2 regions of the Paraburkholderia sp. BR10872 genome follow, and region 2 is predicted to be linked to the other one. Evidence: predicted binding sites of a transcription regulator. Region 2 holds the regulator's gene; the other holds the start of a gene.
The links. Region 2 encodes FliA, which starts transcription of late flagellar genes. Its sites were predicted from a motif close to CTAAAGTTTNNNNNNNNNNNGCCGNTA; they were not measured.
Positions count from the first base shown of each region.

Region 1: the regulator FliA is predicted to act here: its motif matches at 7,299-7,325, upstream of fliD (flagellar filament capping protein FliD).

Region 1 covers NZ_JBFRCN010000029.1:54,115-68,990, reverse strand. Annotated here, with positions in the region: gene AB4Y43_RS22310 (inorganic phosphate transporter) at 1-1,080, opposite strand, end outside; gene AB4Y43_RS22305 (diguanylate cyclase) at 1,249-2,874, shown strand; gene AB4Y43_RS22300 (helix-turn-helix domain-containing protein) at 2,918-3,322, opposite strand; gene AB4Y43_RS22295 (hypothetical protein) at 4,127-4,525, shown strand; gene AB4Y43_RS22290 (hypothetical protein) at 4,585-5,199, shown strand; gene AB4Y43_RS22285 (DUF2964 family protein) at 5,225-5,470, opposite strand; gene fliD (flagellar filament capping protein FliD) at 5,790-7,232, opposite strand; gene AB4Y43_RS22275 (YigZ family protein) at 7,390-7,983, opposite strand; gene AB4Y43_RS22270 (hypothetical protein) at 8,785-9,102, opposite strand; gene AB4Y43_RS22265 (acyl-CoA synthetase) at 9,415-11,085, opposite strand; gene AB4Y43_RS22260 (Crp/Fnr family transcriptional regulator) at 11,259-12,011, shown strand; gene AB4Y43_RS22255 (DUF4148 domain-containing protein) at 12,131-12,487, shown strand; gene AB4Y43_RS22250 (peptidoglycan D,D-transpeptidase FtsI family protein) at 12,496-14,280, opposite strand; gene AB4Y43_RS22245 (methyl-accepting chemotaxis protein) at 14,489-14,876, opposite strand, start outside.
Region 2 covers NZ_JBFRCN010000004.1:117,508-132,383, forward strand. Annotated here, with positions in the region: gene AB4Y43_RS05190 (chemotaxis response regulator protein-glutamate methylesterase) at 1-619, shown strand, start outside; gene cheY (chemotaxis response regulator CheY) at 750-1,145, shown strand; gene cheZ (protein phosphatase CheZ) at 1,276-1,932, shown strand; gene AB4Y43_RS05205 (DUF2844 domain-containing protein) at 2,245-2,745, shown strand; gene AB4Y43_RS05210 (DUF3443 domain-containing protein) at 2,801-4,048, shown strand; partial or broken gene flhB (flagellar biosynthesis protein FlhB) at 4,289-5,461, shown strand; gene flhA (flagellar biosynthesis protein FlhA) at 5,617-7,716, shown strand; gene flhF (flagellar biosynthesis protein FlhF) at 8,013-10,118, shown strand; partial or broken gene AB4Y43_RS05230 (MinD/ParA family protein) at 10,111-10,893, shown strand; gene AB4Y43_RS05235 (RNA polymerase sigma factor FliA) at 11,249-11,980, shown strand; gene AB4Y43_RS05240 (flagella synthesis protein FlgN) at 12,153-12,596, opposite strand; gene flgM (flagellar biosynthesis anti-sigma factor FlgM) at 12,647-12,991, opposite strand; gene flgA (flagellar basal body P-ring formation chaperone FlgA) at 13,173-14,474, opposite strand; gene AB4Y43_RS05255 (flagellar basal body protein) at 14,721-14,876, shown strand, end outside.

The sequences.
Region 1 (14,876 bases), on a different contig from region 2:
CACTGCCGCGAGCGAGCCGTAACCGCGCACCTGTTCGGTCACCTGGTTCGACAGCGCGGCAAGCGCGGGCACCGTCGTGCTCGACAGGGCGCGGCGGCCGATGAAGCGTTCCACTTCGGCGCGCGGATCGGCGGGCGCGGCCACGCCGTTCGTATAGCGCTCGAGCGCGCGCGTGGCGTCGTGCGCGACGGCGATGAAAGTCTGCGTCTGTTCGGCCGTGACGGCGCGGTTCAGCGCGTAGGCCGTGGGCACCGTGCCGATCAGGATCAGCATGATGAGGCCCATGCCCTTCTGGCCGTCGTTGGAGCCGTGCGCGAACGACACGCCCGTGCACGTGAGGATCAGCAGCGCGCGGATCCAGAACGGCGGCGGCTCCTTGCCCTTCGGCTCCGCGTAGAGCTCGGGCACGCGCACGACGGCCTTGAGGATGAGCAGCAGCAGGCCGGCCAGCAAAAAGCCGACGATCGGCGAAAACAGCAGCGACTTGCCCACGCCGAGCGCCTGGCTCCAGTCCACGCCGCTCGTGCCATTCGCGCCGTGCATGAGCTGGTTCATGAGGCCCACGCCGATGATCGAGCCGATCAGCGTATGTGAGCTCGACGAAGGCAGGCCGAAGTACCACGTGCCCAGGTTCCAGATGATCGCGGCAATGAGCAAAGCGAACACCATGGCGAAGCCCGCGCTGCTGCCCACCTGCAGGATCAGCTCCACAGGCAGCAGTTGCAGGATGCCGAAGGCCACCGCGCCGGTGGAGGTGAGCACGCCGAGGAAATTCCACGCGCCCGACCACATCACGGCGATATTGGGCGAAAGCGAGTGCGTATAGATGACGGTTGCGACCGCATTCGCGGTATCGTGGAAGCCGTTCACGAACTCGAAGCCGAGCGCGATCAGGAGCGCGATGCCGAGCAGGATCCAGGGCATCGCCGAGCTTTCGCGCACCGGCGAGAGGTCGTCGGCGAGATGCATCCCCACGTACACGGCGCCTGCGGCGATGACGACGAGGAAGGCGAGCAGGCTGGCGTTGCGCCCGCGTGCGGGGGCGGTGCCCGGTTGCGGTGACAGGGAAAATTCTGGCATGGCAGGCGGGCTCCTGGGGGAGGGAGTGGGCAAAGGTTTCGCCTCCGATCGTGAACTGCCCAGGTGTCCGTTTGATGACGGATTCGTGCCAGCCATGCCCGATGCATGCCCGACAGACCGGCGCTCCTTCGAATCGCGCCGTCAGCAGTCAGCAAGAGGATTGCGCAGATGCCAAAACGGGTTCTTTCGCTGCGTCTTCTGGTGCACCGCTGGGCCCACGGGCGGGCGAAGGCGGCGACGCGCCTGATCGGCAACTATCCCTTCTTCGCGGGGCTTTCCGGCACGCTCGTCGCGACGGTGATGGCGATCCTCACCTACGCGGCGCTCTACGAGGGCCGTGCCGAGGAGTTGCGCCACGCGCAGGAGAATTCGCGCAACCTCGTGCAGCTCATCAGCAACGACATTGCGCGCAACGTCGAGATCTACGACCTGTCGCTACAGGCCGTGGTCCAGGCGGCGCAGCAGCCGCAGACCTGGAGCATGCCCGAGGCGCTGCGCCAGCGCGTGCTGTTCGACCGGGCGACGGCGGCGTCGAGGCTGGGCGGCGCCTATGTGATCGACGCCAAGGGCCATGTGATAGCCTCGCACAGCAACGCCTTCGACGTTTCACCCGCCGGCATTTCGTTCGCCGACCGCGATTACTTCATCGCGCAACAGCGCGACCCGCATGCGGGCCTGTTCTTTTCGAAGCCGTTCCATTCCCGCCTGCGCGGCGGCGCGCTCACGATCGGCCTCACGCGCCGCATCAACGCGCCCGACGGCTCGTTCGCGGGCGTCGCGCTGCTCGGTGTGCGCCTCGACTATCTCGAGCAACTGCTCGAGCACATCGACCTGGGCCCCGGCGGCCATCTCTTCATTCTGATGCGCGACGGCACGTTGCTCGCGAGCAAGCCGCCCTCGATGCGCGGCGCCGGCTGGAGCTACGCGGACCTGCCGAATTTCGCGTTCTTTTCGCGTCGCGACGCCGGCACCTACACGTCGCACTCGGCAATCGACGGGGTCGAGCGCATCTACACCTTTGCGCATGTAGGCAACTCGCCGTTCATCGTCGTCGTGGCGCCCGCCGTGGGGGACGTGCTCGCCGGCTGGCGGCGGCGCAGCTATATCGCCCTCGTGATGACGACGGTGTTCGGCGGCGCGTGGGTCGCGGTGTCGTGGATGCTCGCCTTCGCGCTGCGCGACAAGGTGGTGGCCGAGGGCAAGCTCGTGCGTCTCGCGGTGACCGACCCGCTCACGGGTCTTGCGAACCGCCGCGCGCTCGACAGCCGTCTCGCGGAGGAATGGCATCACGCGGTGCGCGAACGCACGCCGCTTTCCGTGCTGTTTTTCGACATCGACCACTTCAAGCTCTTCAACGACACCTACGGGCACGCCGCCGGCGACGAGGTGCTGGTGTTCGTGGCCGGGCGCATCGCTGCAGGATCGCGGCGCGCAACCGATCTCGCCGCACGCTTTGGCGGCGAAGAGTTCGCGGTGGTGCTGCCGGGCACGGCGCTCGACGCCGCGACGCGCATGGCGGAAAAGATCCGCAAACGCATCGAGTCGGACAATCTCACGCTGAGTGGTACGCACCATGGGTGCGTGACGGTGAGCGCGGGGTGCGCGAGCTGCAATCCGCCGGAGGGCGGCAGCGGCGCGAAGCTGCTGGCCGCCGCCGACCGCCTGCTCTACGAGGCCAAGGAAGCGGGCCGCAATCAGGTCCGGTCGCAGCAATGCACGGGCGATGGGGCACAGCCGCTGGTGGATTCCGAAGCCGGAAGCCGAGGCCGCGATGCACCCGCAACGCGAGGCTGAGGCGCGCCGGCTTTCGTGCGGCGCGCGACGCCCGCCATGCCGTTCAGCGCGCGGACTTCGACAGCCGGTGGCCGAGGCCGAGGTTCGAGACGATCTGCCAGGTATAGACGCGCGAATAGTGCACGCCAAACTGGCGGCCGATCAGCTCGCGCACGCGGCTGTTGGTCCACGCATCGCTCGCAAAGCCGTGCTCTCGCGCGGAGCCGTGCAGGGCGCTCGCGATCCAGCCTAGCGCGGCCTGATCGAGCACTGAAGGCCGGCCGCCCACGCTCATCTGCTGGAGCGCTGCAAGGCCGCCGTCCTCGACGATGGACTTGTATCGCCTCACCGTCTGGGCGGAAAGGTGGAGTGAGTCGGCGACGCTATTCACGGTCGCGCCTTCCATCAACATCTGGCCGGCGGCCATTCTTCTCGCGACGCTCGGCAGGTTCTCGGTTCGGGTAAGCATGTGTTCACTCGTCGACGAAAGATTCCGGACACGCGGCATTGCGGATGTGCCGCTCCTGTAACCCTTCCTGCAAGCGGGTCTTGTCGCTTGCCATGGACCCGGCGCCGGTGCGGTGACGCGGGGGTCATGACGGACGGCGAAATCGACGCCCGGTGAAGGGCGCTTGTTGCGAAACGCCTCGGTGTTCCGCAGCGGATATTAATAATTGTTTTTGTAGGGAATGTGTATAGCTAGCGGAAAAATAGTCTGCTTGACTTGTGGATAATCCTGAACTAATGGAAAAAACAACCGACTCGCGTGTGTCAACAATGGGTGCCGCCATTTCGCACGGACTCCGCAATGCGAAGTTTGCTCCCATTGCAGCCAGTTAACCTGACTTAATTGCTCAAACATTGGAAAGCAACACTTTTCCTTGTTTTGTATGACTAAATCGGTATTCAGCATATATTGAGTTGAAACGGTTTTATCCAAAATGAATTAATAGCGACGATCGCACCTTTAGATGTTTGTTAGCGTTTTTGAGGTGCGCGGCAAACAATGGCATGGTCCAGCGCGGGTGATGACGGCTATGGGGCAATTTCAGGGAGTGATTTCGCTTTTTTGTGCAGAATGGTTTTCGCAAACATTTCGAATCGATTGCAATGCAGATTGGATTCGAATGAACGAATGCAGAATGCCGGATTCGCCGCGCAGCGTATCGCGTGGCGAAACGGGTCCCTGAATCCCTCGGGCCGCCAAATGCGTCCGTGCGTTTCGTCAAACGACGCGCGGCCTGGGCGGCGGCCCGCTTTCTGGCCGCTGCGGATGAACCAAGAACTCGACGAAAAGGTAGGTCGTTTGTTGCGCCGCGCTGCGAGCCGGCGCTCGCTCGTGCCGTACGGTGCGTTTCATGCCCTGTTCGCGGGCGACGTGCCGTTGCGGGTGCGTTACGAAAAGCTCGAGGCGGCCGCGGCCGCGTTGTGCGCGCCGCACGAGGCCGACTATGCCTCGCTGCTCTCGACCGATTCGGGCCTGCCCGGCCCGGACTTCTATACGCGCTTCAAGCGCTTGCATACCGAGCGCTATTACGAAACGCTCGGCGCGGACCGGCACCGCATGCTGCGGCTTGCCGAAAAGCGCCAGCTCGCCAACGAGGAACGTGAGCGTGTGTATGCCCATTACCTGCGCTGTGCGGCCGAAGAAGCCTGCATGAACAGCGCTTGATGCGTGCGAGCGGCGCCATGCCGCTCTCTTGCCATTCACGATCCACACAAGGAGGCTTCATGTCCACGCGCTACCATTCGTCCGCGCCGCTGCTCGGCGCCATACTCGTGCTTGCCCTCGGCGTGTCGCCGCATGTACCGCTGTTTGCGCAGACGGCGTCCGATGCCGCGTCCGGGAGTGCGCCCAACGCCGCGCTGCAGATCGGCGAGGTGCAGACCACGGCGACCGTCGTGAGCATCGACGCGGCCACCAACTCGGTCACGCTGCGTGGCGCGCGCCGCAACCTGGTGACGGTCGCCGTCGATCCCGCAGTCGGCGATGTGAGCAAGCTCAAGCCCGGCGATCATGTGAACATCCTCTACAAGGAGGCGTTGCTGCTGCGTGCCGAAAAGCTGGCTACGAGGGGCATCCGCTCGCGCGTCGATACGGTCGCGACCACGCCCGCTTCCGGTGGCATGACGGCGACGGCGCGTAGCGTGCAGGTGATCGCGACGGTGGAGAAGATCGACCGCAAGAGCCGCAAGGTAGCGCTGCGCGGACCGAACCGCACGGTCGTGGTGGTGGCGCCGCCGGACGTGCCGCTCGAATCGATCAAGGTGGGCGACAGCATTCGCGCCGACTACGTGGGCGCGACCGCCGTGCATGTCACGCGCGACGGCCGGAACCTGCAGTGAGGCAGCGACGCCCGGGCGGCGTGCGTTAGTCGGCGCGATTGCGGTCGCGCACGAGGATCGACACGTAGATCGCCGTGCAGACGATGATGACGGCCACGCCGGCAATCACCTTCTGGTGGTCGAAGTTGATGAGCCCGACCACTGCGATGGCGATGCCAGCGGCAGAGCCGAGCGTGCCCATTGCGGCCACGAAAATGCGCACCTTGCTCCAGACGCGATGGCGCCGCTCGGGACCTGCGCCTTCCATAAACCGATGCAGTCGATCAAACATGGCGGCTCTTCCGGGTTGGGTAGAAGACGGTCATGCGGGCGCGAATGACTGCGCGGCGCGGACCAGATCAAGTATAGCCAGCCCATTATTACGCGTTCTTTCCATTGCCTGCGCGCTCACGCGCCGGAATTCCCGATCGTTTTTTGCGCGCGTTTAAGTTTGTCTTAATTTTGGCTCGCCATGATGGAGCGGTCGGGTCGATTCGATAGTTCGATTCGCGGTTGTTCTTCACGTCCCCTGTTGGCCGCCGATTCACTCGGCGGCCTTTTTTTCGTCTGCCGTCGACGTTTGCTAGCGTCGATCACCGCGCATTCAAGCCTTATTTGTGATTCGTCGCGAGGGCGCCCGCGCTGTTTGCACCGCCAAAGAGCTGTGTCAGATATTGCTGGTTGTTGTTCATGATCGACATGAGGTTATTGAGCGCGGTGAACTGGCGGTTGAATTTCGCAGTGAGCTGGGTTGCGCGCACATCGAGCATCGACGACTGCTTTTTGATGTCGTCGAGCTCCTTGTTGATGGCCGTGCTGCGTCGCTCGATGATGCCGCTCGACTGCACGTAAGGCGTAATGGCGCTGTTGAGCTTCGTGGTCAGGCCGCCGCTGCCGAACAGCGCCGCAATCGCGCTGTTGCCCGGTTGCAGCGCCTTCTTGAACGTCTCGTCGTCGATCTCGAGCTTCCCGCTCTTGTCGAGCTTGATGCCGATCTCGCCCAGCGAATGGGTCACGCCGTCGCTGCCCTTCACGCCCGCCGAAACGAGCGCCGGCAGACTCGCCGCGAGGGTGCGCGCGATCGAGTCGCCGAGCAGCGCGCCTGCTTGCGCGCTCGTCGAACCGGTTGCGGCCGTATAGGAGGTCAGCCCGTTCAGGGCATCGACGTAACTGTTGTACGCCTTCACGAAGTCGCGGATGGATGTGCCCGTCGCTTCGGTGTCGGGAGCGACGGTGAGCGTTTGCTTCGTGCCCACCGAGGCGCTTGCAAGCTTGATCGTGATGTCGCTCACCACGCCCTCGAGGGTGTTGCTCGCGCTCGTGACGCGCGTGCCGTCGATGCGCAGCTCGGCGTCGCCGGCTGCCTCGACTTCGCGCATCTGCGAGGAAGCGAGCCGCGTGTCGACGCCCGCGCCCGCCTGCACGTCGATCGCGTTGGCCGCTCCGGTCTTGTTCGCGGTCAGCACGAGGTGCTGGCCGTCGGCGCCGTTGACGATCGACGCCGTGACGCCTGGGTTGTCCTTCGCCCGGTTGATCGCCGCGACGACGTCGGTGAGCTTGTTGCTGCCCGCAGCGATCGTCAGATGCATGGACTTGCCGCCCATCGCGATGTCGAGGCTGCCTTCCCCGAGCGTCTCGCCCGTGTCGAAGCTGTCCGAGGCGAGCTTATGCGCTGTCGCGAGGCGATCGACTTCGACCGTGAAGCTGCTCGCCACGGCGTTCTTGCCGGCCACCGCGCTCAAGCCCTTGTCCTTCTCGCTCGTCGTGACGGTGAAGCGCTGCAGCGCGGCGCCGTCCTTGAACGGCTCGAGCGCGGTCTGGAGCGAAGCGAGCGCCGACTTCAGCGTGCCGAGCGCCGACAGCGTCGTGTTGCTGGCGGTCTGCTTCGCACTGAGGATGGCGCTCGGCCCCGCGATCTTCGCGTTGACGAGCGCCTTGACGAGCTGGTTGACGTCAAGTGCGGAGTTGGTCGCGCCGCTGATGATCGACTGGGCGGCGTCGCTCAGCGCGCTGTTCGCGCTGGCGGTCGTGGTGTTCGTGATCGTGCTTGCCATGAAAGAAGTCCGTTCGTTCTGGTGCGTCGAGTCGACGGAACGCGCGAATGCGCGGCCATGCTTTCATTACGGCAAGCTTTCATGAAACTTTATGAAAGAAATGAAAAGATTTTGAAAAGTGCGCGATCGGCATTGCGGCGGCAGCCAGCCGCCCGCCTCAGACGGGCTCGGGGAAGCCCGAGCGGCCTTGCGTGAGATCGGTGAGCGTGGTGCGCGCGGCGTCCACGGCGGTGGCGGGCAACTGGATCGTGAGGCGGACCGTCATGGTGTACTGGCTTTGCACGAGCGTGAACTGCTCCTGGTCGATCCAGTGGCGCACGCGGGTTTCGTCGGGATAGCCGAGTTCGACGGTGAGGCGCGCCTGCGCAATGCGCTCGACGCGCTCGGCCCCCTGCAGGGCGCTGGCAATGGCGTCGGTATAGGCGCGCACGAGGCCGCCCGCGCCGAGCTTCACACCGCCGTAATAGCGCACCACGGCGGCGAGCACGCCGTCCAGGTCGCGATGGCGCAGCACTTCGAGGATCGGGCGTCCGGCGGTTCCGGAGGGTTCGCCATCGTCGGACATGCCGGACTGGCCGCCCGCGAGCAGCGCCCAGCAAACGTGCGTGGCGGTGGGGTGTTCGTCGCGCAGACGGCGGATTTCGGCCATGGCCGCTTCGCGGTCGGCAACGGGAATGGCGTGCGCGATGAAGCGGCTCTTGCGGACATCGAGTGCCGCGGTGACGGGATGGGCGAGGGTGAAAGTTGGCACAAGCGGGGTGGCACTGCTGGCGAAACCCCCATGTTAACCGATGCTCATGGGCCGGCTTTCGACGTCCGTCCCCATATCTTGCCAGTTTGCGTAATGGTTCTTTGCGCCGGATGCTAGTGACGCCCCGGCCTTCAGCCCGGATAATGCACGGCATGACGGATCTAGCTCTGGCTGGAGCGAAGCCGAACTCCTCATTCGGTGATCCGTCATCGTTCCTTCTCTCGCGGCGCCGCTGCATGTTCCGGCAGACGCGATTCTCCAAAGCACAGAAGCCAAAAAAATCCCCGGTCGGACTGTGTCACGACCGGGGGTCACAAGGCTCGCCTGTTCTCAAGAGGCAATCCCACCTTACGTCCGCAAAATTGCGGCCGCAATCGGAAAAAAAACCTGGTGCGCGTGACACCCGAAGGGCGCTAGTGTTCTCATTCGCGCGCAAAAAAATCCCGGCCATCGCTGGCCGGGCAATGAGAATACACCGTGCGCTCCGGGGAACGAAACGCCCATCAACGTTACCCGCGCGCCGTGCGGCCGGCAACACTTCCGCATTACCTGCAATTACTGACATCTGCCTTTCCGGCCGCAGCCGGCGCGCGGCACGGCAGCCCGGATACGCCGTGTGGCGGGCATCGTGCTCACATTGTTTCGCATGCCGAACGATATCCATGCGTTCGCACACGCGTGCTGAAGTAAGGCGCCGAAATGCGCCGAGGCCGGTCTCCCTTGAGGGAAGACCGGCCTCGGTGTGCCGCTTCAGGGGCCTCCAGAGAAGGCGGCCCCTGGATCACGCGCGCATCACGCGCATCAGTAACGCGGCGGGGGCGGCGGACGATGGTCGTCCTCGCGGTAGCGCGGGGGACCCGGATCGTGCGGGTGATGGTGCATCCACTCGTCGTGTTCCCAATAGCGGTGGCCGTCGTAATAACGGTTCTCGTGCCAGCCGATCGAGACGTGCGCGTCCACCGGCATCATGTGCGGTTGACCGTATTGCGGCGCCGATTCGGCACGCAGCCCATACGGTGCGGACTGAGCGAAGGCGCTCGATGCGCCCATCAATGCGCCGCCGGCGAGCAGTGCTGCGGCGATGGCGCGGGCGGGGGTCTTCCAGCTCTTCGTGTTCATGAGTTACCTCCTCGTTGGTTGCGTCGTCAGTCACGCGGCATCGGGATGCCTTTGTGTTGCGACCACGGTTCAAAGCTTATCGGCCCGAAGCGGAGGAAAACGTGACCACTTGTAAGCTTTCGTTTCATACGATTCTTCATGCGAGAAAGGCTGCTTTGACAGTTGGCCCTTGATGCAGAAAGGATTAAGCGACGCACCTGACAATCGCGACCGAGCCACAGGGGGTCGGGGTGTCAACTGACGTTACATTCAGGCCGCGCGGGCCGCCTGAATGCGTCACGTCTACCGGCCAAGCAGGCCCCGATGTCGTTCTTACCGAGGTGTTTTCGGCGCGGGTGTTGCACCAGCCACGTCGATCGCGCTTTGCGAACCTAGTTGCGCGCGCAACTCATATTTTTGGATCTTGCCCGTGGCCGTGCGCGGCAGTTCGCCGAATCGCACGGCGCGTGGCACCTTGAAGTGCGCGAGAAAGAGCCGGCAGTGCGCGATGATTTCCTCGGCCGTGGCGCTCGCGCCGGGCCGCAGTTCGACGAACGCGCAAGGCACTTCGCCCCACTTCGGATCGGGCATCGCCACGACGGCGGCGAGCGCGACGGCCGGATGGCGATACAGCGTGTCTTCCACCTCGATGCTCGAAATATTCTCGCCGCCGGAGATGATGATGTCCTTGCTGCGGTCGGTAATGCGCACGTAGCCGTCGGGCGTCATCACGCCGAGGTCGCCCGTATGGAACCAGCCGCCGCGGAACGCCTCTTCCGTCGCGCGCTCGTTCTTCAAATAGCCCTTCATGCAGATGTTGCCGCGGAACATGATCTCGCCGAGCGTTTCGCCGTCGGCGGGTACGGGCTCCATCGTCTGCGCATTGCGCACGCTGACGCCGCTTTGGAGGTGATAGCGCACACCCTGGCGTGCGGCGAGGCGCGCCTGCTCCTCGTCGGGCAGCGTCTGCCAGCCCGCCTGCACCGCGCACACGGCAGCGGGGCCGTACACCTCGGTCAGACCATAGACATGCGTGAGTTCGATGCCGATCGCCTTCATCTTCGCGATCACGGCCGGCGCGGGCGGCGCGCCTGCCACCATCGTGCACACCGTGTGAGCGATGCCTTCGCGGTACTCTGCGGGTGCGTCGGCGAGCGCGCCCTGCACGATGGGCGCGCCGCAATAGTGCGTGACGCGCTCGCTGCGAATGAGGTCGAACACGAGCTTCGCGTCGAACTTGCGCAGGCACACGTTCACGCCCGCGCGCGCGGCGACGGTCCACGCAAAGCACCAGCCGTTGCAATGAAAGAGCGGCAGCGTCCAGAGATACACGGCGTGCTTGGGCATGTCCCATTCGAGGATATTGCTCACCGCGTTGAGATACGCGCCGCGATGGTGATAGACCACGCCCTTGGGGTCGCCCGTCGTGCCCGACGTGTAGTTCAGCGCAATGGCGTCCCATTCGTTGCGCGGCGGCTCCCAGGCGAACTCGGGATCGCCTTGCTCGAGGAACGCCTCGTAGTCGGTGGCGCGCGGGAAGTACTCGGGGTCCGCGGGCGCGATGTCGGCCACGCTGATGATCCTGAGGTTGGGGAATTCGAGCGCCGCGCGCTGCGCGAGCGCCGCAAATTCGGTATCGACGATCAACGCCTTCGCTTCGCCATGGCGCAGCATGAACAGCATGGTTGCGACATCGAGTCGCGTGTTGAGCGTGTTGAGCACCGCGCCGAGCATGGGCACGCCGAAGTGCGCCTCGACCATCGCGGGGATGTTGGGCAGCAGCACCGCCACGGTGTCGCCGCGGCCGATGCCCGCCTGCCCGAGCGCGCTTGCGAGTCGCCGCGTGCGCGCATAGGTTTCGCGCCAGTTGCGGCGGACGTCGCCGTGGACCACAGCCAGGCGCTCGCCATAGACCTCGGCGGCGCGGGCGATGAAATCGACCGGCGTGAGCGGCACATAATTGGCTTCGCGTTGCGCGAGCCCTTCTTCGTAGGGGTGCAACATGGCGGTGTCTCCGAACGGTTATTGGTGTGTCGATAGGATTCGCGCTACCGTAGCAGGGCCGCGCATGACAGTCTGTCGCCGGCGCGACAGAGCGGGCCGCGACGCACGGTCCGCCCGACAAGATCGACCCAAAGATTGACCTAACCCAGGAAAGCGCGATGTCGCAATCCATTATGCCCCCGGACGGGACACCGGCCGCCCGCGATTCTTGGCGCGAAGGCGAGCGCATCGACGCCGCCAACGCCGCGCGTCTTGCCTCGCTGTTCGAGCGCTACGCGTGGTTCCGCGGGCTCGCGCCCGAGCATCGCGAATGGGTGCTGGCGTCGTCGCATGCGCAGGGCTATGCCGCGGGCGCGATCGTCGCCGCGCGCGAAGCGCCCTCCGACTGGTGGCTCGGCGTGAGTTCCGGCCTCGTGAAGCTGGCGATCTTCAATGCATCGGGGCGCGGCTGCACGTTTTCGGGCGTGCCGCACGGCGGCTGGTTCGGCGAGGGCAGCGTGATCAAGCGCGAGCCGCGCAAGTATGACGTGATCGCGCTGCAGCCGTCGCTCGTCATGGCCGTCGCCACCGAGACGTTCCACCGGCTCATGGACTGCAGCCTGCCGTTCAGCCGCTTCGTGATCCATCAGCTCAACAACCGCATGGGCGAGTTCATCGCGTTGATCCAGAACAGCCGCTTGCTCGACGTCGATGCGCGCGTCGCGCAGTCGCTCGCGCAGATGTTCAATCCCGATCTTTATCCCGAGACGGGGCGGGCGCTCGACATCTCGCAGGAGGAGATCGGCATGCTGGCGGGCGCGTCGCGTCAACGGATCAATCAGGCCCTGCAGACGCTCGAGCGGCAGGGGCTCGTCGCGCTCTCGTATAACCGCGTGGACGTGCTCGATCTCGACGGGCTGCGCGCATTTGGCCGCGACCAGATCTGAGGACCGCAGAACTCCTTATCAATCTTGCGAGGAATGGAAGACTCTCTCCCTCGCTAGCCGGTTTTTGTGCGTGGCCGCGCTGCGTAGACTTTGCTCATCGAATTCATACGGAGAGCATGGTGAAAAACGCAATGCTGCGCGCGGCGCTGGTGTCGATGATGGCGATCGTTCCGGCGGTCTCGTTCGGTCAATCCACCGGCACGCACAACGGTCCGGTGACGCGGGCCCAGGTGCTGCAGGAATTGGTCGATCTGGAGTCGGTGGGCTACAACCCGGCTTCGGCGAACGATGCCACGTATCCGGAAGATGTGCAGAGCGCCATGCGCCGGCTCGCCGAAAAGCGCGCCAACGAAGCGCGTCTGGCGCAGGAGCAGGTCGCGCAATCGGGTTACGGCGCGCCGCCCGCACCCAATGCAGAAGCGGGGGCGCCCGCCGTGTCGGGCAGCGAGCCGCCGCCCGCGTATCGCCACCATTGATTGCGGCGCTAACCGCGCCCTGAGCCGGCCCGGGTGCCGCTGGCACCCTTGGCGCTCTCGGGGCCGGCCGCGACATCGGGCGGCACGCCGAGCAACTGGAGTGTGCCGGCCGTCACACCCGAAAATACCGGCCCCGCAACCGTGCCGCCATAAAATGCCTTGCCCGCCGGATCGTCGATCATGACCGCGACGATCACGCGCGGCGCGCTCATCGGCGCCATGCCGACGAACAGCGCCCGATAGCGGTTCTTCGCATAGCCCGCGCCGATCTGCTTGCGCGCGGTGCCGGTCTTGCCGCCCACCCGATAGCCTTCCACATTCGCGGCGCGCCCCGTGCCGCCGTCGCTCGTCGCCATCTCCAGCATCTTGCGCATGGCGGCGGCCGTGGCCGGCGTCGTGACCGCGCGCGCCTCCGACGCGGAGGCACCGCCCGCGCCGGCCGGCGCTTCGCGCAGGAGTGCGGCCGGATGCAGCGTGCCGTCGCCGGCGTAGGCCGTGTAGATCTGCGCCATCTGCAAAAGCGAGGTGGACAGGCCGTAGCCATAGGCCATCGTCGCCTGCTCGATGGGGCGCCAGCGCGCCCACGGCCGCACGCGGCCAGGCGCCGCGCCCGGGAACGTGACGCCGGGCCGCTGCCCGAGCCCGTACTCCTGATACTTGTCCCAGATCGTTTGCGCGGGCAGGTTCAGCGCGAGCTTGGCGAGCGCGACGTTGCTCGACTTCTGGATGGCCTCCGCCACGGTCATGCGGCCGTGATTCGAGGTGTCGTGAATCGTCGCGGGGCCGATGCGGTACGTGCCCGGCGCGGTGTCGATGAGGGTGTTCGCGTTGACCTTGTGCAGGTCCATTGCCAGCGAAACGACCACGGGCTTGATGGTCGAGCCGGGCTCGAACGTGTCGACCACGGCGCGGTTGCGCAACTGCTTGCCCGTGAGCCGCGCGCGGTCGTTCGGGTCGAACGACGGCCAGTTTGCGAGCGCGAGGATTTCGCCGTTCTGCGCGTCGAGCACGACGACGCTGCCCGCTTCCGCATGATTCTTCGCCACGGCCGCCTTGAGCTGCGTGTACGCGAGCTGTTGCACGCGGCGGTCGATGGTGAGCTGCACGGTGTCGCCGTTGCGTGGCTGCACGCGCTCGCTCGGCTCCGAAACGACGCGCCCGAGCCGGTCGCGGATCACCTCGCGCTGGCCCGGCGTGCCGCGCAGGCGCGCGTTCGCGGCGAGTTCCACGCCTTCCTGGCCGGCGTCTTCGATGTCGGTGAAGCCCACCACGTGCGCCGCCGATTCACCTTCGGGGTAATAGCGCTTCGAGTCGGCGATCAGGGTGATGCCGCCCATGCCCATCTCGTCGATGTGCGCGGCGGTGTCGGCGTCCACCTGGCGCTTGAGCAGCACGAAGGAGCGGTCGCCGGCAACGCGCCGGTCCAGTTCCGCGAGCGGCATGTCGAGCAGGCGCGCGAGCGGCGCGTGCGCGGCGGCATCGAGAAGCCGCGGATTCACCCAGACTTCGAAAGTCGCAAGGCTCACGGCCAGCAGCGCGCCGTTGCGGTCGACGATGCGCCCGCGCATCGCGTCGAGCTCCAGCGTGCGCTGGTAGCGCTTTTGGCCCTGCTTCACGTAAAAGCCGTGATTGGCGACCTGAATCCAGAACGCGCGCCCGGCCAGCGCTGCAAAGGCCGCGAAGGTGATGAACACGATGAACTTCGAGCGCCACGCGGGCAGGCGCGGCGCAAGCATCGGGTGACGGGTCGCGGTGGCGTGCGGGTCGCGCGGCGGTTTCCTGGAACGGATCATCGGCAAGGCGGGGTGGAAGGCAGAATCACATTGTAAACATGATGTAATTGAATTGAAATGATGGGTGCGCACGGCGGCGAGGCAATTGGGCGCGCGAGCGGTGCAGGGGAGCGGGGGAGGCGCAAAGCGAACCGGGCCGCGAATGCGGCCCGGCGGGTAGGGATGCGTACCGGCGGCGAACCGGCGGCGAGCCGGCGTGGCGACAGCGTTACGCGTGCGCGGGCAAGCGGAAGCTCGCGATCGACTCGCGCAGCACGCTCACCTGATCCTTGAGCGAATGGGCGGCGGCTGCCGCCTGTTCCACGAGCGCCGCGTTTTGCTGCGTCACCTGATCCATCTCGCCCACGGCGCGGTTGACCTGCTCGATGCCGGCGCTCTGCTCGCGCGAAGCGTTGCTGATCTCTTCGAGGATCTCGTGCACGCGTCGCACCGACTGCACGATCTCGGTCATCGTCGCGCCTGCGTTGGTCACGAGATGCTGACCTTCGGTCACGGTGCCGGTCGACTTTTCGATCAGCGCCTTGATCTCCTTGGCAGCGGTGGCGGAGCGCTGCGCGAGGCTGCGCACTTCGGCGGCCACCACCGCGAAGCCGCGG
Region 2 (14,876 bases):
GATGATCAACAACCCGCTCGTCTCGACCGAAAAGCTCGTGATCGTCGGCGCGTCGACGGGCGGCACCGAGGCAATCCGCGAAGTGCTGCAACCGCTGCCGCCCGACGCGCCCGCGGTGCTGATCGCGCAGCACATGCCGCCCGGTTTCACGAAGTCGTTCGCACAGCGCCTGAACGGGCTGTGCCGCATCACCGTCAAGGAAGCGGAGCACGGCGAACGGGTGCTGCCCGGCCACGCCTACATCGCGCCGGGCCACGCACACCTCTTGCTCGCACGCAGTGGCGCGAACTACATCGCGCATCTGTCCGACGACCCGCCGGTCAACCGGCACCGTCCGTCGGTCGACGTGCTGTTTCGCTCCGCGGCGCTGCACGCGGGCAAGAACGCCATCGGCGTGATTCTCACGGGCATGGGCCGCGACGGCGCAGCCGGGCTGCTCGAAATGCGCCAGGCCGGTGCGTACACGCTCGCGCAGGACGAGGCGAGCTGCATCGTGTTCGGCATGCCGCGCGAAGCCATCGCCATGGGTGGCGCCGACGAGATCGCCTCGCTCTCCGACATGAGCCGGCGCGTGATGACCCGACTCGCGTCGATGGGCGACAGGGTTCAGCGCGTCTAAGAAAATGCCGATATAGAGAGATCATGCAGGCCGCAAACGCTTGCTCGATCGCTCGCGATTAATTTATCTGGATAGGCACTGCGCTTCTCTGGATAATTGCCCGGGTTTTCGCCTGGAGGAATGGAACGTGATGGATAAGGGAATGAAGATTCTGGTGGTGGACGATTTTCCGACGATGCGCCGGATTGTCCGCAACCTGCTCAAGGAACTGGGCTACTCGAACGTCGACGAAGCCGAAGACGGTGCAGCGGGCCTCGCCCGTCTGCGCGGCGGCAACTACGAGTTCGTGATCTCGGACTGGAACATGCCGAACCTCGACGGTCTCGCCATGCTCAAGGAGATCCGCGCCGACGCCAACCTGACGCATCTGCCGGTGCTGATGGTGACGGCCGAGTCGAAGAAGGAGAACATCATCGCTGCGGCGCAGGCTGGCGCGAGCGGCTACGTGGTGAAGCCGTTCACGGCCGCCACGCTCGACGAGAAGCTCAACAAGATTCTCGAGAAGATGGCCAAGACGGGGAGCTGACGTGAACGAGCCCATCAGTGAGCAGTCCGGCGCTCATTCCGGTGAGTGGCCGGAAGCCGATGGCATCGAGCCGCTCCCGCAGCCGCCCGAGTTCGACTTCGAGCCGTCCGCCGCGGGCGAAGCCGGCGAGCTGGCGACGGACCGCATCCTCGCGCGCATCGGACACTTGACGCGCAGCCTGCGCGACTCGATGCGCGAACTCGGCCTCGACAAGCATGTGGAGCGCGCCGCCGAGGCGGTGCCCGACGCGCGCGACCGGCTGCGCTATGTCGCGAACATGACCGAGCAGGCCGCCGAGCGTGTGCTGACCGCGATCGACATCGCCAAGCCGCTGCAGGAAACGCTCGAACGCGACGCGAAGGAACTGACGAGCCGCTGGGCGACCTGGTACGACGCGCCGATCGGCCGCGAGGAAGTGCGCCAGCTGATGGACGACACGCGCGCCTTCGTGGATGGCGTGCCGCAAGCCACCGCGGCGACCAACGAGCAACTCCTCGCGATCATGCTCGCTCAGGATTTCCAGGACCTGACGGGCCAGGTGATCAAGAAGATCATGGACGTGGTCTATCTGATCGAGCAGCAGTTGCTCACCGTGCTGGTCGAGAACATCGCGCCGGAGCGGCGCGAGCAGTTCGCGGCGACGGCGGCGGCGCTCGCGGAGACCCAGAGCAGCACGGGCAGCCCCGAAGGCCTGCTCAACGGCCCGCAGATCAATCCGGAAGGCAAGACCGACGTCGTGCAGGACCAGGCGCAGGTCGACGATCTGCTCGCAAGTCTCGGGTTCTGACCCCTAACGTGCAGCTAATCGTTCGGTTAGCTGCCGCATGTAGTCCAAGGCGGGCATACTAGTGCTCATGTCTTCGTGCCCTGCGGCGGCGAACGTCGCGGTGGGGCAACGAAGCATAGCCAGCCGTTGCCCGTCCTGCTGCGTCCCGCCGCGACCTTCCCGCGCGGCCCCGCCAGCGTATGGTGCAACGCGCCATCGCAACAGGGAGGGGACGCCTTGTATCCATACACATCGTTCTGTGGCAAGGCGGCGCGCTCGTTTGCGCGCCGCGTCAAACGCGGCCGCGCACCCGGCGCGGCGCTTCTCGGTTCCCTGCTTGGTGTGCTGCTCGCGGCGCCGGCGGCTCACGCCGCGCTCGGCGGTGCGCCCATGCCCACGCCGGCGGGCGCGAACGTCAGCACCCTGAGCGCCGCTTCGGCGGCAGCCGCGGCCGGCAACGCCTCGGCCGTTGCGCGCGCAGCGGCGCAAGGCGCGGCGTCTGGCGCTTCCACGACTCCCGCCTATACCGTTCAGCAGACGACGCTCGCCAACGGCACCGTCGTGCGCGAGTATCTCTCGCAGGCCGGCACCGTATTCGGCGTGGCCTGGGACGGCCCGCAGATGCCCAATCTCGCCACGCTGCTGGGCGGCTATTTTTCCCAGTACACGGCCGGCGTGAAGGCGAGCCACGCCGCCGGTCACGTGCGCGGGCCGGGCGTGGTCGAAAACTCGAACGTCGTGGTGCATTCGGGCGGCCACATGGGCGCCTTCTCCGGGCAGGCATGGCTGCCGCAGGCGCTGCCTGCGGGCGTCAGCGCCTCCGATATCCAGTGACGAGCGGAGGCCGAACGTGCTGACTTCAGTGCTGACTTCACGCTATTCGCGCAACGTGTGGCTGCGCCCTTTCCGGTTCCTTTCGGGCGCCGCGCTCGTTGCCCTGGTTTCGCTCGTCGCCGCCTGCGGGGGCGGGGGCGGCAGCAGCGGTAGCAGTAGCAGCAGCTCGAGCGGCAGCAGTGGCGGCAGCGGCTCCGCGGTTCCCAGTCCCACACAGCAGCCCACCGCGGCTACCGCCGCGAATACCGTGGGCGTCGTCGTCAATCGCGGACTGACCGGCACGCTGCCCAACATTCCCACTGTCAGCGTGACGATCTGCGTGGCCGGCACGAGCACCTGCGAGACCGTCGACAACATTCAGGTCGATACGGCGTCGTTCGGGCTGCGCCTGCTCGCGTCGGCGCTGCCGAACCTGTTGGGCTCGCTGCCCAAGGCGACGGCCAACGGCGGCACCCTCGCCGAATGCACGGCCTTCGCCGACGGCTACACGTGGGGCACGGTGCGTCCCGCCGACGTGAAGATCGGCGGCGAAACGGCGTCCAATATTCCGATCCAGATCATCGGCGACCTGAACTCGAACACGGTGCCGTCGGCGTGCGCGAGCTTCGGCAGCGCGCAGGACACGGTGCAGGACCTGGGCGCGAACGGCATTCTCGGTATCGGCGTTGCGCCTTATGACAACCTCGGCACTTATTACTCCTGCCCCGGCGACACGAACTGCGTCACGGCAACGGTCACGCAAACCCAGCTGGTGGCCAATCCGGTGCCCAGATTCGGCACGGACGGCAACGGCGTGATCCTCGAGATGGCCCCCGTATCCGATAACGGCGCGCCCAGTGCGACGGGCACGCTCGTGTTCGGCATCGGTACGCAGTCGAACAACGCGATGACCGCCGCGCAAAGCTACAACACGGACTCGTGGGGCAGGCTCAGCTCCACGTTCAACGGGCGCACGCTCCAGACCTTCCTCGACTCGGGTTCGAACGCGATCTTCTTCGTCGACAGCGCCCTGCCGCAGTGTGGCGGCAATCTCGGCACGTTCTATTGCCCTACGTCCACCCAGTCCTTCAGCGCTGCACTCGCGTCCAATAACGGCGCAACGACGGGCACCGCGACCTTCAATGTCGCGAACGCGAACGCATTGCTCGGCAGCGGCGCTAACTATGCGGCCAACAACCTGGCAGGGCAGTTCGGGTCGGCCGCGGCGCTCGACCTGGGGTTGTCGTTCTTCTATGGCCGCTACGTGTACTACGGCATGGACATGAGCGCGTCCGGCGGCAAGGCGCCGTTCGTCGCGTTCTGAAATCGCGGGCGCTGAGGGTGCGTAGGCCGTGAAAGTTGGCGGCCCGCGAGCGCGCGCGCATCGTGTGCCGGCGTTCGCCGATGATGCCGCCCGGTTCCATCGGCCGAAATACCCTGATTTCCCCGTCCTACTCCGTCAATCGCCGCTTGGCTTGCGCGGCAATAATCGCTGTCACTGAAAAAGGGCGCGCGCCAGCCGCGCAGCCGCGACGAGCGGCGCGTGCCCGCGACCGGAGCATGCGTGGCTGAGGACAGCGACCTCGAGAAAACCGAATCCGCCACTCCCAAGCGCCTCGAAAAGGCGCGGGAGGAGGGGCAGGTTCCGCGTTCCCGGGAGCTGGCGACATTCGCGCTGCTCTCGGCGGGCTTCTATGGCACGTGGATGCTCTCCGGCACGATCGGCGAGCATCTGCAAGCCATGATGCGCGGCGCGTTCTCGTTCAATCACGCGGGGGCGTTCGAAACCAGCCGCATGCTGATCGGCGCCGGCGTCGCGGCGCGCGAAGGTCTCATGGCGCTCATGCCGGTGCTCGCGCTCACGGGGCTCGCCGCGCTGCTCGCGCCGATGGCGCTCGGCGGCTGGCTCATCTCGACGAAGGCGCTGCAGCCGAACTTCGGCCGCCTCAATCCGATGTCGGGGCTCGGGCGGATCTTCTCCGTGAACGGGCCGATCCAGCTCGGCATGTCGCTCGCCAAGACGCTCGTGGTGGGCGTGATCGGCGGCTGGGCGCTGTGGAGCCGGCGCGACGAGATTCTCGGGCTCGCCATGCAGCCCGCGCCGCGCGCGTTCGCCGACGCGATGCATCTGATCGGCGTGTGCTGCGGCATGACGGTCGCCGGCATGTTCGTGGTCGCCGCGCTCGACGTGCCGTACCAGCTCTGGTCGTACTACCGCAAGCTGCGCATGACCAAGGAAGAAGTGAAGCGCGAGCACAAGGAAAACGAAGGCGATCCGCACGTGAAGGGGCGCATTCGCCAGCAGCAGCGCGCCGCCGCGCGCCGCCGCATGATGACTCAGGTGCCCAAGGCCGACGTGGTCGTGACCAACCCGACGCACTTCGCCGTCGCGCTCAAGTACGCCGATGGCGAGATGCGCGCGCCGAAGGTCGTCGCCAAGGGCGTGAACCTCGTGGCCGCGCGCATCCGCGAGATCGCGACCGAGAACAACGTGCCGCTGCTCGAAGCGCCGCCGCTCGCCCGCGCGCTCTATTACAACGTCGACATCAACCGGGAAATTCCGGGTCCGCTCTACGGCGCGGTCGCCCAGGTGCTGGCGTGGGTCTATCAGCTCAAGCGCTTTCGCGAGCATGGCGGCGACGTGCCGATGGAGCCGACCGACCTCGACGTGCCACCCGAAATGGACAAGGGCGCGATGAGTGACGAAGACGAAGCCAGCGAAGCCGAAGAAGCCCTCACCCCCGAGGAGCGCGCGGCCGCCGAGGCCGCCAGTCGCGCGAACGCGGCAAATTCCACGAACGCAGCGAACGCGGCGAACGCAAACAACGCATCGAATACCGCTGGCCGCGCCGATGACAATCCGGCGCGCGACGGCACTGAAGGAGCAACAGAATGAACGCCCGCACCGGTTTCCTCGCGCGGCGCCCGGAGATGCTGCAAGGCACGAATCTGCGCGCGCTGGCGGGACCGATCCTGATCTGCATGATCCTCGGCATGATGATCCTGCCGTTGCCGCCGTTCCTGCTGGATCTGCTGTTCACTTTCAACATCGCGCTTTCGGTGATGGTGCTGCTCGTCAGCATGTACACCATGAAGCCGCTCGACTTCGCGGCGTTCCCGAGCGTGCTGCTGTTCTCCACGCTCCTGCGGCTCTCGCTGAACGTGGCCTCCACGCGGATCGTGCTGCTCGAAGGCCACACCGGCCCGGGCGCCGCGGGCCAGGTGATCGAGTCGTTCGGCCACTTCCTCGTGGGCGGCAACTTCGCCGTAGGTATCGTGGTGTTCGTGATCCTCATGGTCATCAACTTCATGGTGATCACGAAGGGCGCGGGTCGTATCGCCGAAGTGTCCGCGCGCTTCACGCTCGACGCGATGCCCGGCAAGCAGATGGCGATCGACGCCGACCTGAACGCGGGCCTCATCAACGAAGAAGCGGCCCGCAAGCGCCGCAGCGAGATTGCCCAGGAAGCCGAGTTCTACGGCTCGATGGACGGTGCGAGCAAGTTCGTGCGCGGCGACGCCATCGCCGGCCTGCTGATCATGGTGATCAACATCGTGGGCGGCCTGATCGTGGGCGTCGTGCAGCACGGCATGCCGCTCGCCTCGGCGGGCGAGACCTACACGCTGCTGACCATCGGTGACGGCCTCGTCGCACAGATTCCGTCGCTCGTGATCTCGACGGCGGCCGGCGTGATCGTCTCGCGCGTGGCGACCAACGAAGACATCGGCACGCAGCTCACCGGCCAGCTCTTCACGAACCCGCGCGTGCTGATGATCACGGGCGCGATCATCGTCATGATGGGCCTGATTCCGGGCATGCCGCACTTTGCGTTTCTGCTGCTCGGCGGCGGTGCGATCCAGCTCGGCCGCACGCTGAAGAAGAACGCCGCAGCGAAGAAGGCGAGCGCCGTGATCGCCGACGCCGCGCCCGCCACGCTTGCGCCCGTAGAAAACGCCGAGGCGACGTGGGACGACGTGGCGCTCATCGACACGCTCGGCCTCGAAGTGGGCTACCGCATCATTCCGCTCGTCGACAAGAACACCGACGGCGAGCTGCTCAAGCGCATCAAGAGCATCCGCAAGAAGTTCGCGCAGGAAATCGGCTTCTTGCCGCCCGTCATCCATATTCGCGACAACCTGGAGCTGCGCCCGAACGCCTACCGGATTGCATTGAAGGGCGTGGAAGTGGGCACGGGCGAGGCCTACCCGGGCCAGTGGCTCGCGATCAACCCGGGCCAGGTGAGCGCAGTGCTGCCCGGCACGCCGACCACGGACCCGGCGTTCGGCCTGCCCGCCGTGTGGATCGATTCGAACGTGCGCGAGCAGGCGCAGGTGTTCGGCTACACGGTGGTGGATTCGAGCACGGTGGTGGCGACGCACCTGAATCACCTCGTCGTCATGCACGCGGCCGAACTGCTCGGGCGCCGCGAAGTCCAGGCGCTGCTCGAGCGCGTGCAGAAGGACACGCCTTCGCTCGTGGACGACCTCGTGCCGAAGGTGCTGCCGGTCACGACGCTGCAGAAGGTGCTGCAGAACCTGCTGGAAGAAGGCGTGCCGATCCGCGACATGCGCACGATCATGGAATCGCTCGCGGAGCACACGCCGCGCATCACCGACGCCCACGAGCTGACGGCGGCGGTGCGCATCGCGCTCGGCCGCGCGATCACGCAGCAATGGTTTCCCGGCAACGCCGACATGCAGGTGATGGGCCTCGACGCGAACCTCGAGCGCGTGCTGTCGCAGACGCTCACCTCGGGCCCGAACCCAGGCCTCGAACCGGGTCTCGCGCACACGCTGCTCACGCAGACCGAGCAGGCGATGGGGCGTCAGCAGGCGCTGGGTCTCGCGCCGGTGATGCTGGTGCAGCACGCGCTGCGGCCCATGCTGTCGCGCTTCCTGCGCCGCAGTCTGCCGCAGCTCAAGGTGCTGTCGTATGCCGAGGTGCCCGATACGCGCAACGTGAAGGTGGTGAACGTGATCGGGGCGCACTGATCGCGCTGCCGTATCTGGACGAGAAAAAGCCCGCTTCTTGCGGGCTTTTTCGTTAGCCGCGCCGCGTGCGAGCCTTTCTGCACGTAATTTTTGCCTGTGCGCAGCTCCGCCACCGATTCCGCGAATTGCCCGCATTTCTCCGCCCTGATCCATCGATCATGGGGGGCTCACCTTCGAAATAATTCCAACATCGGAAAAGGCCTTGCACAGGACGCCAGGCCGGCAGCAATCCAGCGCCATTCCAGCAACAGACGACCGGCGGCGGCATTGGCCGCTCACCTCATCAGGGGCTTAGCTTGAACATTCGCAAATTCATCGGTGGCACCAGCCGCGACGCGTTACGGCTCGTACGCGAAGCGTTGGGTGCGGACGCCGTCGTTCTGTCGAACCGTACGCTCGACGACGGCAGCGTCGAAATCGTCGCGCTCGCGGACCGCGATCTCGCGGCGATCGCGCCGGCCGATGCTGCCGCCGCGCAAAGCCTGGGTGGCCTCGTGGCGCAAGGTGGTCAAGGCGCCCCGTTCGCGCAGCCCTCCGCCGCCATGACGCAGATGTCGCGCACGCCGCGCAGCGCGCCTGGCGCCGCTCCCGCGGCGCTCGCCGCCCCGGTGGGCGGTGCGAACCCCTACGCGAGCGGCATGCCGGACGTGTTCTCGTCGGTGTTCGGCGCGAGCCCGGAAGTGGGCGCCGAAAACGGCGGCGCGAGTGCCGACGCCGATGCCGATGGCGACCAGGCCGCCGACACCGCCGTCTCGCTCGGCAAGGAAGCGGCGGCCGCGTCGGCCGCCATTGCGCCGCTTTCGGCTTCGTCGCCTTCTTCGCGCGCCGCGGCAGGCCAGCAGGCCGCGCAATCCGCGATGCCGCCGACGCTGCAATCCGCGATGCAGGCCGCGCAATCGCAGCAAGCTGTCCCGCATGCGCATTCGCCGCTGCAAATGGCGCTGCAGGCCGCGACCGACTCGCTCGCCTCGCCGGCCTTTGCACCATCGTTTGCGTCCACGGCGCCGGCCGCCAACGCCAACGCCCAGGCCGCCGCACGTGAAGCCGCAGCGCGGCTCGAACAGGCCGCCGCCGCGCAGACGAGCGACGCGCCGCGCACGATGGCCGAATCGAACCCCTGGCTGATCGACCACGCCCGCCGTATCGCGAACCAGCAGAACGCGCCGCGCGTGCCGGGCATGACGCCTGCCACCGCCGCCGCGCGCGGCCTTGGCAGCGTCGCCGATCCGGTGCTGCCGCCCGACGTTGACGCCAGCACGCCCGACTGGGCGCTCGAGGCCGCTCATGTCGCCGCGCGCCGCGCCGCGCAGCGCCTCGGCCACGGTCCGGAAGCGGCGGGCCCCGCACCCGGCAGCCGCAATGCGCAGGGCGCCGATGCGGCGCAAAGCGTGAGCGAAGCGATCCGCGCGCGCATCGAGCAGGTCGTCAACGAAACCGTGATGAACGAGCTCGCCTCCATGCGCGGCATGATGGAAGAGCAGTTTGCGGGCCTCCTGTGGGGCGAGCGCCAGCGCCGCAGCCCGGTGCAGGGCGCGCTCACCAAGCAGCTGTTCGCCGCGGGCTTCTCGGCGCAACTGGTGAAGATGATGATCGACCGGCTGCCCGACGTGCAGACCGAAGAGGCCGGCATGGAGTGGCTCCAGTCGGTGCTCGAATCGAACCTGCCCGTGCTCGAAGACGAACAGGCGCTGATGGAGCGCGGCGGTGTGTTCGCGCTGATGGGCCCGACGGGCGTGGGCAAGACCACGACCACCGCGAAGCTCGCCGCGCGCTGCGTGATGCGCTTCGGCGCGAGCAAGGTGGCGCTGCTCACCACCGACAGCTACCGTATCGGCGGCCACGAGCAACTGCGCATCTTCGGCAAGATCCTCGGCGTTTCGGTGCACGCGGTGCGCGACGGCGCGGACCTCCAGCTCGCGCTCACCGAACTCAAGAACAAGCACATCGTGCTGATCGACACGATCGGCATGAGCCAGCGCGACCGCGCCGTGGCCGACCAGATCGCCATGTTGTGCGGCGCGGGCCGCCCGGTGCAGCGCCTTCTGCTGCTCTCGGCGACCAACCACGGCGACACGCTCAACGAAGTCGTGCAGGCCTACCAGAGCGGCCCGGACAACGCGCCGCTCACGGGCTGCATCCTCACCAAGCTCGACGAGGCGACCAACCTCGGCAGCGCGCTCGACACCGTGCTGCGCTACAAGCTGCCGGTGCATTACGTCTCGACGGGCCAGAAGGTCCCCGAGAACCTTTACGTGGCGACGCGCCGCTTCCTGATCCGCAGCGCTTTCTGCATTCCGCGAGAGAGTTCGCCGTTCGTGCCGCACGAAGACGATATCCCGGCGCTGCTGTCGGCACTCTCGACGCGTACGAATTCGCAGGCTCCCGAGGTCAGGTTTGGATAAGTTCGTAATCGATCAAGCTGAAGGGCTGCGGCGGCTTCTCGCGCGTGAAGGCTCGCGCGTGGTCGCAGTGACGGGCGGTGCAGGTTCGCCCGGACGCACGACCACGGTGGTCAATCTCGCGGCGGCGCTCACCGCGCAGGGCAAGGACGTGCTCGTGATCGACGAGTGTCTGGGACCCCGCTCGGTTTGTGCGCTGGTGGGCGGTGTGCGGGGCGCAGGCAACTTCGCCGCCGTCGTGCGCGGCGAGCGCACGCTTGACGAAGCCGTGGGCCGCCATGCGCTCGGCTTCGGCGTGCTGGCCGCCTCGCGCGACAATCGCGCGCAGTACACGTCCGCCCAGCTGCAGAAGGTCATTTCGGGCCCCGCGGACATCGTACTGATCGACGCGCAGCTCGACGCCGATGGCGCGCTTTCGCCGCTCGCCATGCATGCGCACGATGTGCTGATCGTGATGCGCATCGGTGCGCAGTCGATCACGGACGCCTACGCGTGCATGAAACGGCTGCACTTCGCGCATGCGATCGCGCAGTTTCGCGTGCTCGCGAATCATGTGGCGAACGCGAGCGACGCGCAGGCCGCGATCGAGAATCTCGCAGGGGTGGCGAGCCGCTACCTGAGCGTGTCGCTCGACAGCGCCGGAAGCGTCGCCGCCGATCAGCACATGGCGCAGGCGCTCAGGCTTGCGCGCTGCATCGTCGATGCGTTTCCGTCGACGGCCGCCGCGCGCGATTTCCGCCACGTGGCCGCCGAGCTGCCGCACTGGCCGATGCGACCCGCGGTCTCGGCGTGCTCGCCGGCCACGGCACGCGCCAATGCACTGTTCGGCGCGAAGGACGAAGAACATGAAGCGGCGGGCCATGCACCCGCCGACGATCCGGACGGCGCGCCGCAAGCCGGCGTCCAGCCCCACGCTACCCATGCAACAAACGCCGCACACAGCACGCTCGCCGCGAACGCCGATTCGTTCGTAGCGGCCGTGACGGGTGTGCATCCCGCACCCAACGCAACATCCGCGTCCGCTCCGGCCCATGTGGGCTGGCGGACCGATACGCCCGCGCAGCGGACGTCGCCGCAGCACGTCTGACGTGCGCACGACGACGCCAACAGGGAGATGAGAAGTGGAGAGCACGATGTATAACGCTCAAGGAAAAATTTCGCAGGCCGACGTGCTCGCGAAATACGCGCCGCTCGTCAGACGGCTCGGCTTGCAGCTCGTCGCCAAGATGCCGGCGAGCGTGGACCTCGACGACCTGATCCAGGCCGGCATGATCGGCCTGCTCGACGCGGCCAACCGCTACAAGGAAGATCAGGGCGCGCAGTTCGAGACCTACGCGAGCCAGCGCATTCGCGGCGCAATGCTCGACGAGCTGCGCAGCAACGACTGGCTGCCGCGCAGCCTGCGCCGCACCTCGCGTGAAGTGGAAAGCGCGGTGCACAAGGTGGAGCAGCGGCTCGGGCGCTCGGCGAGCGAGACGGAGATCGCCGAGCATCTGAGCATGCCGCTCGACGAGTATCAGAGCATGCTGCAGGAACTGCATGGCAGCCAGCTCATCTACTACGAAGACTTCGACCGCTCCGCCGAGGACGAACCGTTCCTCGACCGCTACTGCGTCGATCATTCGGACCCGCTTTCGGCGCTGCTCGACGACAGCCTGCGCGGCGCGCTCATCGAGGCGATCGACCGGCTGCCCGAGCGCGAGAAGCTGCTCATGTCGCTCTATTACGAGCGCGGCATGAACCTGCGCGAAATCGGCGCGGTGATGGAGGTGAGCGAGTCGCGCGTGTGCCAGCTGCACAGCCAGGCGGTGGCGCGCCTGCGCACGCGGCTGCGCGAGATGTCGTGGGCCGGCCAGGAGAATTGAGGCGGTAGACGGCGCGCGCGGCGGCCAGCGCGAGCGGGACTGAAGTTGCAATGAAAGAGCCGGGGTGCGAGAGCGCCCCGGCTTTTTTGTTGGCGGACTGGACTCGCGCGAAACAAAAAAGCCGAAGCATCACTGCTTCGGCTTTTGTCTTTGGCGGACGATCTACGCGCGCTTACAGCCCGAACGCCGGCAACCGCCCATCGGGACCGTACAGCATCGAGCCGTTGCCCGTTTCGCCGCGCAGGATCGAGAGCGCGCGACGGTTATGCTCCATGCGCGTGCGGATCATCATGCCAATGGTGAGATTCTTGCGGCGCGCGCGCTCGGTCGACCCCTTGAGCAGCGCCCACTGACTTGCCAGACGCGCGTCGCCGTCGCAGGCCATTTCGATGCCCTTGCGGCCGCCCGGCAGGCCGAGGCCGGCCAGTTGCGCGTCGCGCGCTTTTTCGAGGCCCGCGAGACGCTGCGTGAGCGTCGTCTTCTGCTCGACGATTTGCGGGAGCGCCTCCATGCCATCGGCCGACACGAGCGCCTTTTCTTCATAGGCGAGCAGCGACGCGAACGCCTCGACCGTGGCGTGTTCGTCGATCAGTGTGGCCAACAGGGCATCTTTCATTGCAAGGCACCAAAAAAAGCGAGGTTTGCGCGGCGCTCGCGCATCGGGCGTCAGTTGCCCGACGTCGGCTTCATGAGGTCGCGCGCGGTCTGGATCACGCCGTCGGCGATCTTGCCGGAGTCGATCTGCAACGTGCCGTTGCGGATCGCGTCCTTGATCGACTGCACGTGCGCCGTGTCGATGTCGGCGGAACCGCTCGCCGCGAGCGAGCGCATCGTCGACGAGAGCGACGACAGGCTCACGTTCGCGCCGCCTTGGGCGGCGGCGGTCGTGCCGCCTGCCGCGCCGGAGGTGGTAGCGGTGTCGGTGCTTACGCCGGTCGAATCGGCTTGCGAGCGCGCGAGGCCATCCTGCAGCGTGCGCGGATCATTGCGGGTGGAGGAGTCAACTTTCACGATGGGCGTTCCTGATCGATTTGACCTTGATAACGGCACAGGTCGGGCCGAACTTTAGCCGAAAAATCCCACCGTTACATGCTGTTACGTGTGCTGGCGCACAAAGCCGGAGACGGCCGGATCGGGCCGCCGGACGGGGCTCGGCGCGCCCTGATCCGGCCCTTGCCAGCGCTTACCGGCCCTAGATCTGCACCTGCACGGTACCCGCGTCCTTGACCACGCCCGAGATGATCTGGCCGCCGCTCGTGCGCACGCGCACCTGCTGGCCCGGCTCGGCGTTGTTGAGCGCGCTGCCCTCGGCGGAGATCGTGAAGTTGCTGCCCACGGCAATCACCTTGACCGTCTGGCCGATGACCACCGAGGCGGCGCTGCGCAACATGTCGGTGCGCAGCGGCAGTCCCGCGGAAATCCGGGCGAGCGCGACGGCGCCGGTCGCCTGGTTGGGATCGGTGATGATGGTCTGCGGCAGGTTCGCGAGGTCGCCCGCGCGCGGCATGAAATCGGCGGCCGAAAGCGCTTCGCCCGCGCCGATCTGGCGCGAGGCCACGTAGTAGGTCACGTCCACCGCAATGCGCGCGCTCACATAGAGCGTCCACGGCTTCGCGCCGATGCAGCGCACGCCCACGGTCGTGTGGCCATAGGTGCGCGCGCCCGGCGGCATGAACGGCTCGAGTGACGTGCAGGCTGCGAGGCCACGCGGAAACACCGGCGCGACCGTGATGCTCACGTGGCCCGGCAAGCCAGCCGACTGCTGCTGCAGGAAGGCGAGCGCGGCGGCGCGGATCGATTCGCCGTCCTGCTGGCCCGGCGGCGTGGCCTGCACGTTCGTGGCGACGGCGCTGGTATTGGGATTCGGCGGCGCGCCGGCGCTTGCGCTGGCAACCGGCTTCGCGAGCGTCGCCGCGCCGGCGTCCACGACCACCGGGGCGACGCGGTTCGCGGCGGTAGACAGGTTCACGCGCTGCAGCGTGCCCGAATTGTTCGCGTTGGCCGCCGGCACGCGCATGGGCTGGGCGCTCGCGCCCGGCGCGGGAACCGTGACGATGCGCGGCGCGTCGCCTTGGGTTGCGCGCTCGCCGGGACCCGGTATCGTGATCATGCCGTTCGACTCGACGCCCGCGCGTGCATCCTCCGGCACGCCGCGCGAATTCAGATCGGCGTAGCTGGCCGCGCGCAGCGGTGCGGCCTCATTGGCGGGAGCAACGCTGGCCACAGCCGCGGCGGGCTTCTTCGCATTGCTCGCGAGCATCGCGTTCATCTGCGCGGCGTCGGCGCCCGAGCGGTCGCCGGGGCCCGCAATGAAGATCTGGCCGCCGGCGGCTTCAGATTGCGCCGGAGTTTGTGCATGAGCGAGCGTGCCGCCAAAGAGCGCGCTGCCAAGGGCGCAGGCCAGCACGCACGTCCAGGACGCGCGCCACGACAGCGCGCGCGCACGCCGCTCCAGGCCGTCGTGCGGCCTACGGAAAGGGGCAGTCTGCGGCATTGTCGTTCTCCATCGATTGCATTGACACGCCTCGCATTCTAGGCGGCGCCCCCCGCGCGCTTGCGTCGAATAGAGGGGCGCTTTACCGGCTATTCGTCCGATTGGTTCTTGCCACCCCCGCCTAATATTCCACTCCATGCGCAAAGGCCTTCGGACCACGCGCCTAACGTTTGCGCCGGTTTCCCCGCCGCCTGGCGAGCCCGCCGCGCTCACGCCGAATCCTTTTCGTTTCACGGAGAACGCCCGATGCTGGACAAACTCGATGCCGAATTCGCCTTTGGGCGCGAAGCGCTCGATGTGCGCGCCACGCGGCAGGCATTGATCTCTTCGAACATCGCGAACGCCGACACGCCGGGTTACCAGGCGCGCGACGTGGACTTCGCGGCGTCGCTCGCCGGCGCG